2 regions of the Paraliobacillus sp. X-1268 genome follow, and region 2 is predicted to be linked to the other one. Evidence: a T-box and tRNA genes for the amino acid it is inferred to sense, from the RefSeq annotation. Region 2 holds a T-box; the other holds one or more tRNA genes.
What was found. The T-box of region 2 lies ahead of glyQ (glycine--tRNA ligase subunit alpha). A T-box ahead of a tRNA ligase gene usually reads a tRNA of that ligase, here a tRNA-Gly.
Positions count from the first base shown of each region.

Region 1: it has a tRNA-Gly gene. The T-box ahead of glyQ (glycine--tRNA ligase subunit alpha) is inferred to sense a tRNA for this amino acid. The anticodon was not compared.

Region 1 is NZ_QJSK01000009.1:50,737-55,158, reverse strand. It holds gene queG (tRNA epoxyqueuosine(34) reductase QueG) at 1-2, opposite strand, end outside; gene D2K62_RS11595 (ABC-ATPase domain-containing protein) at 36-1,727, opposite strand; tRNA gene D2K62_RS11590 (tRNA-Gly) at 2,118-2,191, opposite strand; gene D2K62_RS11585 (metal ABC transporter solute-binding protein, Zn/Mn family) at 2,591-3,520, shown strand; gene D2K62_RS11580 (metal ABC transporter ATP-binding protein) at 3,537-4,289, shown strand; gene D2K62_RS11575 (metal ABC transporter permease) at 4,291-4,422, shown strand, end outside.
Region 2 is NZ_QJSK01000032.1:3,452-7,873, forward strand. It holds gene era (GTPase Era) at 1-828, shown strand, start outside; gene D2K62_RS17895 (YqzL family protein) at 922-1,065, shown strand; gene recO (DNA repair protein RecO) at 1,145-1,900, shown strand; T-box leader at 1,959-2,133, shown strand; gene glyQ (glycine--tRNA ligase subunit alpha) at 2,224-3,117, shown strand; gene glyS (glycine--tRNA ligase subunit beta) at 3,104-4,422, shown strand, end outside.

The DNA of each region.
Region 1 (4,422 bases), on a different contig from region 2:
ATCATATTACCTCCTTTCTTTATCCCTGATAAACGCTATTTTACTATTGCAGTTCTCATTCTATTTAAAGCACCAGCTATTTCAAACCGACGTGGTCTAGCTAATTCACCTGGATGTTTATCAGCAAAAGGAGCAAATGAAGCAAGACCTTCTGTTTCAAATTGCATTTCTATTTCATCTAATAAGTCGGCTATTGTCATTTCACTTTTTAAAATTTGGTTTTTATCCAAATAATGAATAAGCATAGCAATCATATTCGTTTGAGAACTATCAACAAGCTGTTCAAGATAATCCAATTGAATAGCTGTGTTTCCAACAATAATTGTTGACAGCCCTTTTGCTTGTACTCTTGATTTCTTGCCTTTATACGTTTGTATACTATTTTGTAAGAGAATGCGATTTGGTATGTCGCCAAAATCTGTTTCTTTTGTCTCTAAACGATTTGCAGGATACTTACTAGCTATTTCTTTCGCTACTTTCGTTACGTTTTTCGGTCTATATTCATCCATCATAATCACTTGATCAGCAATGTCAAAATAATCACCAGATCCACCCATAACAAATATTGTTGATATTCCAAGTTGATCTTTTAATTGATTAATTTTATCTATAAATGGGGTAATTGGTTCCTTTTCTTTCGCAACCAATTCTTGCATCCGTCTGTCTCTGATCATGAAATTTGTTGCGCTCGTATCTTCATCAATTAACAACGTACCTACTCCCGCTTCAAGAGCCTCCATAATGTTTGTTGCCTGTGAAGTACTTCCACTTGCATTATCTGTTGTAAACTTCGTTGTATGTTGCTGATGTGGTAACTGCTTAATAAAAGCAGAGATATTCACACCACTAACTTTTCGGCCGTCTTCAGCGCGTACTTTTACAGCAGTAGGATCAGTTAGAACATATTCACGTCCGTCGCCTTTTATATGATGATAAACACCACGCTCCATCGCTTGTAATAGTGTGCTTTTACCATGATATCCTCCGCCAACGATAAGTGTAATTCCCTCCGATATCGCCAATCCAGAAATTGCTTCCTCCCGATGTGGCAGGTCTATCTTCACCTGATTAGCAATTGGACTCTTAAACGGTACAGCGTTCTTTAATGGGCGGTTACTAATACCACTTTCCCGCGGCAGAATTGCATTATCTGCAACAAAGGTAATCCACTTATTCTTCTTCATTTCAGCTCTGATAGCTTGGTGTTGATCAGATAATTCTACTACTTCTTGAAACGATTCATCTTTAATAGCAAAAATCGATCCTGTTAATACATTGGGCATCATTTCAAAGAAAAGATATTTTGCTTCTTTTCCATTAATTCGACGACCGTTTGCTGGCAGGTTAACAGTTAAGCAAATCGTTACATGTTCGGCATCAACTGACACTGCAGTACGTTCTAAAATTTCTTGTCCTGGTTCATCAATAGTAATTAAACCTTTTTCTCTATTATTTAAGGTGTTTTCAGTAATAGACTTCGCTAAACTTCGCGCAATCAAATCTTCTACATATATTTTCCGATTACGGTCTTCCTTCCAGTCCGATCTGATTTTCCGGTAAGCTGTTGGTATAATTATTCGTACTTTTGATGGAGTAGCATATGGATCTCCTTGAACATAATCCACACATAATTCAAATCGATGAAATGAATATCTCCCGTAAATTGATTTATATGCTTTATAACCTTTACCATCTATTTGTTGTAACTTTTCTTGTAATTGTTTCATTTTCAAACCACCTTCTCATACATTGTGCCCTCTTAGAATACAACCTTTCTTAAGCATGTATCAAGTAATATATCTAATTAACTATATATTACTAACACAACTTTTACAGAATAAAAGTGCTAGATAAGTCTCTCAATTCAAAGTTGAAGTTTACTTAGTACCCTATTGTAATCATGATGGCGTTTCATCTGATGAACTCGCTTTCCGTGGGCACAGGAGTCTCATCCATTTGCTTCCTTCGCTAGACAAATTTTAAATGTAGTCGGTTATTACTATCACCAAGTAACACTTATTTTTTGTGTGAGAGTTTAGTTTCTAATAGTAGCAACAATCAAAAAAACGCAATACTTCGTTGTAAATCAACGAAACACTGCGTTGTACACATATGTATGGAGCGGGTGAAGGGAATTGAACCCTCGACATCAGCTTGGAAGGCTGAGGTTTTACCACTAAACTACACCCGCATTATAAATTGTTCTTTTTCTTTAATCTATACCCACAAATCATGTCCCTGTATCTTCTAGCTTATTCAGTGATGATTCATGCTTCGGGACAACTCGATGTTAATTCATGAAGCTTATGCTCGTGGCTGAGGTTTTACCACTAAACTACACCCGCATTTTTAAATGGACTCCTAAAAATTCATCGTCACATAATCTGTCGCTGTTTGAAATGATGTTTTCTATTATACCTACCTAAATTTATGAATGCAACCCCTTCTTGCTAACTTTGACTATTTTCTTTGTAAAATTCCAGAATACCTCTTGACTTTATTTCCTTAAAGAATATAATTTGCCTTAAGGAAACTTTTTTAGTTTAACGCATAAAATTTAAGCAAAGCTAATTTATAAGGAGGAGTTTAAATGAAAAAACGCTTAATTGTTAGTATAGGATTCCTTTTAGTTGGACTATTTGGATGCTCTACTCAAGATGAGGAAACAATTAATAAATCAGAAGAACCACTAAAAGTAGTCACCACCATCGCACAAATTGCAGATGCAGTTGAAAATATTGGAGGAGAACATGTAGATGTAACAAGCCTTATGGGTCCTGGTGTTGACCCCCATTTATACAATGCAGTTCAAGGAGACATCCAAACACTGGATCAAGCTGATATCATCTTTTATAACGGACTTCATTTGGAAGGCCAAATGGGGGAAATCTTTGAACAAATGGAACAAGATAAAACAACTACACCAGTGTCAGAAAACATTCCCGAAAGTAAATTATTAAGTGATCCAGAGAGCCCTACTATCACTGATCCTCACGTCTGGTTCGACATATCGATGTGGTCATATAGTGTGGAGGCAGTACGTGATGATTTAATCGATATCGATCCAGACAACGAAGAAAGCTATAGTCAAAATGCCGCTGACTACTTAGCTGAGTTAGAAGCGTTAGATATCTACGCAAAAGAACGTTTTGAAGAAATCCCTGAAGAAAGTAGAGTTTTAGTAACAGCTCATGATGCTTTTAATTATTTTGGCAAAGCTTACGGATTTGAAGTGGTCGGTTTACAAGGTTTAAGCACCGAATCCGATTATAGTGTGAATGATGTCCAAAAAATTATTGATCTATTAATTGATAGAAATGTAAAAGGTGTTTTTGTTGAGAGTAGTGTCTCTGACCGTTCTATCAACGCAGTCGTTGAAGGCGCAAAAGAAGCAGGTCATGATGTCTCCATTGGTGGAGAATTATATTCTGATGCTATGGGTGAAGCTGGAACTGAAGAAGGTACGTATGCAGGAATGTTTAAACATAACGTTGATACGATTGTAGAGGCACTAAAATAAAGGAGGTATATGTAAAATGGATGCTTTAACAATAAATGGCCTGAAAGTCTTGTATGATAAACAACCCGCACTTGAGCATGTTTCTTTTCGTGTACCAGTTGGATCACTTACAGGTATTATCGGTCCAAATGGGGCAGGTAAATCAACATTAATTAAATCAATATTACGCCTCATTCCTATGCAAGCAGGCGATGTACAAGTTTTTGGGAAACCTTATGCACAACAAAAGCAACTAATCGGTTACGTTCCACAACGAAGTGAAGTTGATTGGGATTTTCCGACAAATGCACTGGATGTTGTCTTAATGGGCAGATATCGTGAAATTGGATTCTTCAAAAGAGCAAAAAAGAAAGAAATAGATTGGGCACGAACATGTCTAGATAAAGTTGGTATGTTAGATTATGCACAGAGACAAATCAGTCAACTTTCAGGTGGACAACAGCAACGGGTTTTCTTAGCACGGGCACTTGCTCAAGATGCGACAATTTACTTTATGGATGAACCTTTTGCTGGAGTCGATGCTGCAACAGAAAAGGCAATTATAAAATTAATGAAAGAATGGAAAGATCAAGGAAAAACAGTTCTAGTTGTCCATCATGATTTACAAACAGTTGAAGATTACTTTGATCACGTATTGTTGCTTAATAAAACTCCAATCGCATACGGTGAGACACAATCAGTTTTTACCTTAGATAACTTAGAACAAACATATGGCGGGAAAATATCATTCTTACAAAAGACTCCAATCGTACTTCAGGGAGGATTGTAAGATGTGGACTGAAGTTGTCTCGTTGTTTTCAAGTGCAAATGTTCAATGGGTTTTAATGGGCAGTTTATTATTGGGATTTGCAAGTGGCATGATAGGAAGTTTTGTTTTGTTAAAAAAACAAAGTCTCATCAGT
Region 2 (4,422 bases):
CGTGTTATCGGTCAAAAAATCGCTATTATGAGTGACAAAGCACAAACTACGAGAAATACGATTCAAGGTGTTTTAACTGAGCCAGACGCACAATTTGTATTTATTGATACGCCAGGTATTCATAAACCAAAACATCGTCTAGGTGACTTTATGGTTAAAATTGCGCAGAACACGTTAAGTGGAGTAGATATTGTTTTATTTATGATTAACGCCGAAGAAGGTTTTGGTGCAGGAGATAAATACATTATTGATCGCTTGGAAAATGTAGAAAGTCCAGTTTTTTTAATTATAAATAAAATTGATAAAGTACATCCAGATGAATTGTTTTTATTAATCGATAAATATAAGGACAAGTATGATTTTGCTGAAATCGTACCAATATCTGCTTTAGAAGGTAACAATGTTGACCATATGATTAGTGTGCTGAAAAGTTATTTACCTGAAGGTCCACAATATTATCCAGAAGATCAGGTAACAGATCATCCAGAAAGATTCATTATTAGTGAGTTAATACGAGAAAAAGCATTAGAATTAACTCGTGAAGAAATTCCACACTCAATTGCGGTAGTGATTGAGGATATTATAGAAAAAGATGATGAAAAACTGCGTATACAAGCTGTGATTGTTACAGAAAGAAGCACGCAAAAAGGTATTATTATCGGTAAACAAGGTTCTATGCTCAAACAAATTGGTAAAAAGGCAAGAATTGACATTGAAACATTATTAGGAACAAAAGTTTATTTAGAATTATGGGTAAAAGTTCAAAAGGATTGGCGAAATCGTCCGCAGAGCTTAAAGGAATATGGTTTTAGTCAAGACGACTATTAATACATGGTAAATATTTTAACTCATGCTTTAATTAGACTAGGTCATTCTATAAGTAGGCACATATTTTATTAACATAGAAAGGTGGGGTTTCTTGTGGTCGACATATCATGGAAGGTCTTTAGTCAGACGGGAAACATTGAAACCTATTTATTAATGAAAGAATTGGAAACTGTCTATCATGATAGTGGAACAGAACCTGATAATGAAGCAATACAAGAATATGATAACCTAATTTAGAATTATATTTTGTAACGTGATTTAAATTAATTTAATGTATAATGCGTCGTTAATTTGCCTTAGGGGATTGGTGAATGTAGTGTTTGAAAAAATAGAAGGTGTTATTTTACGCACACAAGACTATGGTGAAACACATAAGCTTGTTACTTTATTTACAAAAGAAAAAGGCAGAGTAACAGCAATTGCACGTGGGGCTAAAAAACCAAAAAGTAGAATGGCTGCGATAACGCAGCCATTTATTCTTGGGACATTTCTAATGCAGGGTGGTTCAGGTTTAGGGACGCTACAGCAGGGCGAAATTATTCTGTCCTACAGAAAGATTAGAGAAGATATTATTAAAACAGCTTATGCAAGTTATATAGCCGAATTAACCAATAAGTTGATTGATGAAAAGATTGCTGATCCATTCATATATAAACAGTTTGTTCTTAGTTTACAAGCCATAACAGATGATAAAGACCCAGAGATCATAACAATGATGTACGAATTAAAACTATATAAAAAGGCTGGTTTTGCTCCAATACTACAACAATGTGCACATTGTGGACAGCATAGTGAAGCATATGTCGCATTTTCTGTACAAGAAGGTGGACTACTTTGCCAAAGATGTGCAATGGTTGATAAAGAGGCAACTACTATATCTAGTGCAATTGTAAAATTACTTCAAATGTTTTCTGCAGTGGATATTGAGCGAATTGGCAATATATCAGTAAAAACAGAAAATAAAAAATTAATGCAAGCATTAATGGAAACGTACTATGATCAGTACGGAGGTTATTTTATTAAATCGAAAAAGTTTTTGAAGCAATTAGATCTTTTTACTGATGCTGATTAATTAGTAATATAGTTGACAAAACACCAAATTTACCGTATGATTTCATTACAATTCGACGAGTTTTGCTTAGAAAGAGAGTAGTACTTTTATTATATCTATAAGAGCGAGTCCAGGTCGGTGTAAGCTGGATATAGGTCACTAAAAGGAAGGCACTCTGGAGCATTGCAATAAAAAAGTGGCTATTTAAATTTAAATAGCAAATAGGGTGGAACCGCGGAAATCCCGTCCCTATGCCTCAATACTTTTGAGGCATAGGGACGGGATTTTGCGTGTGTTTTCACTTAATTTTAAATAGTAAATGAATAGAGACGGAGGGAATAATAATGAATATACAAGAAATGATTTTAACACTGCAAACGCACTGGTCAGATCAAAATTGCATTTTAATGCAAGCATATGATGTGGAAAAAGGTGCCGGTACTATGTCACCTATGACTTTATTAAGAAGCCTAGGTCCTGAACCTTGGAATGTAGCTTATGTAGAACCTTCTAGACGCCCAGCAGATGGACGTTATGGACAGAACCCTAATAGACTTTATCAACATCATCAATTTCAGGTAATTATGAAGCCATCACCTGATAATATTCAGGAACTATATTTAGAATCACTTGAAAAATTGGGAATTGATCCACTGAAACATGACATTCGTTTTGTAGAGGATAATTGGGAGAATCCCACACTTGGTGCGGCAGGTCTAGGTTGGGAAGTTTGGTTAGATGGTATGGAAATTACGCAATTTACTTATTTTCAGCAAATTGGTGGTATGGAAGCCAAACCAGTAGCAGTAGAAATTACATATGGATTGGAACGTCTTGCTTCTTATATACAAGATAAAGAAAGTGTTTTCGATTTAGAATGGACAGATGGTGTTACGGTCGGAGATATTTTTTATCAACCAGAGTTGGAACACTCGAAATACACTTTTGAAGAATCGAATACAGATATGTTGTTTAATTTGTTTACAACATATGAACAAGAGGCAAAACAAACCATGGAAAAAGGATTGGTTTTTCCAGCCTATGATTATGTATTAAAATGTTCGCATACTTTTAACTTACTAGATGCTAAAGGCGTAATTTCTGTCACTGAAAGAACAGGTTATATTGGACGTGTACGAAATTTAGCACGTGCTATAGCTAAACTTTATGTAGAGGAACGAGAAAAATTAGGTTTTCCAATGTTAAAAGAGGAGGGAAAACAAAATGAAAACAACTAATATATTATTTGAGGTTGGACTTGAAGAAATGCCGGCACGTTTCTTAGATGCAACAGAAAAACAATTACAGGAGAAAACAGCGAAATGGTTAACTGCTATTCGACTACCTTTTCAAAAAATTACAACGTATGTGACACCGAGAAGATTAGGTGTTGTAATTGAACAACTTGCAACGAAACAAGCTGATATAGAAGAAGAGGCAAAAGGACCTGCTAAAAAAATTGCTTTAGACCAAGAAGGTAACTGGTCGAAGGCAGCAATTGGTTTCACCAAAGGCCAAGGAAAAGATGTGGATGAAATCTTTTTTAAAGATGTAAATGGAACAGAATATGCGTATGTTACAAAATATATTGCAGGTAAAACTGCTGAGGAATTACTACCTGAATTTAAGCATGTTATTTTAGATTTAAATTTCCCTAAAAATATGCGTTGGTCTACAGGCTCATTGCGGTTTATTAGACCAATTCGTTGGTTAGTTGGTTTAAATGATCAAACTGTTATACCGTTTGAAATTGCTGGTGTCTCTACATCAAATTACTCGTTCGGACATCGGTTCCTAGGAACAAAGTTTGAAATTACCAACACAATGACATATGAAGAACAATTACGTGATCAATATGTAATTGCTAATGCGAAGGACCGTAAGCAAGTAATTGTAGAACAAATAGCTAATTTAGAAAAGGAACAAAATTGGACAATACCACTTGATAAGGAATTATTAGAAGAGGTAAGTCAATTAGTTGAATATCCAACCGTATTTTTTGGATCTTTTAGTGAAGCGTTCTTAACCATACCGAAAGAAGCATTAATTACTTCAATGAAAGAACATCAGCGTTATTTTCCAGTATTAGATAGTGATGGTGAATTGTTACCTCATTTTATTGCAGTTCGAAATGGAAATAATCAATATATTGACGTGGTATCAAAAGGAAACGAAAAGGTATTAAATGCTAGACTTTCAGACGCAATGTTTTTCTATGATGAAGACCAAAAACAATCAATAGAAAAAAATCTCGAAAAATTAGAACGAATGGTCTTTCAAGAAAACTTAGGTACAATTGCTGACAAAGTAGAACGTGTTGTTAAGTTAACAGAGGAAATAGCTGAAGTACTAGAGGTCGATCAAATAACAAAAGAAAATGCCTTACGTGCTGCTAAAATAAGTAAATTTGATCTCGTAACAAATATGGTTAATGAATTTACGAAGTTACAAGGAATTATGGGTGAAAAATACGCTACTATATTTGGTGAAAATCAGCAAGTTTCTAAAGCTATAAATGAACATTATATGCCTAGGTTTGCTAA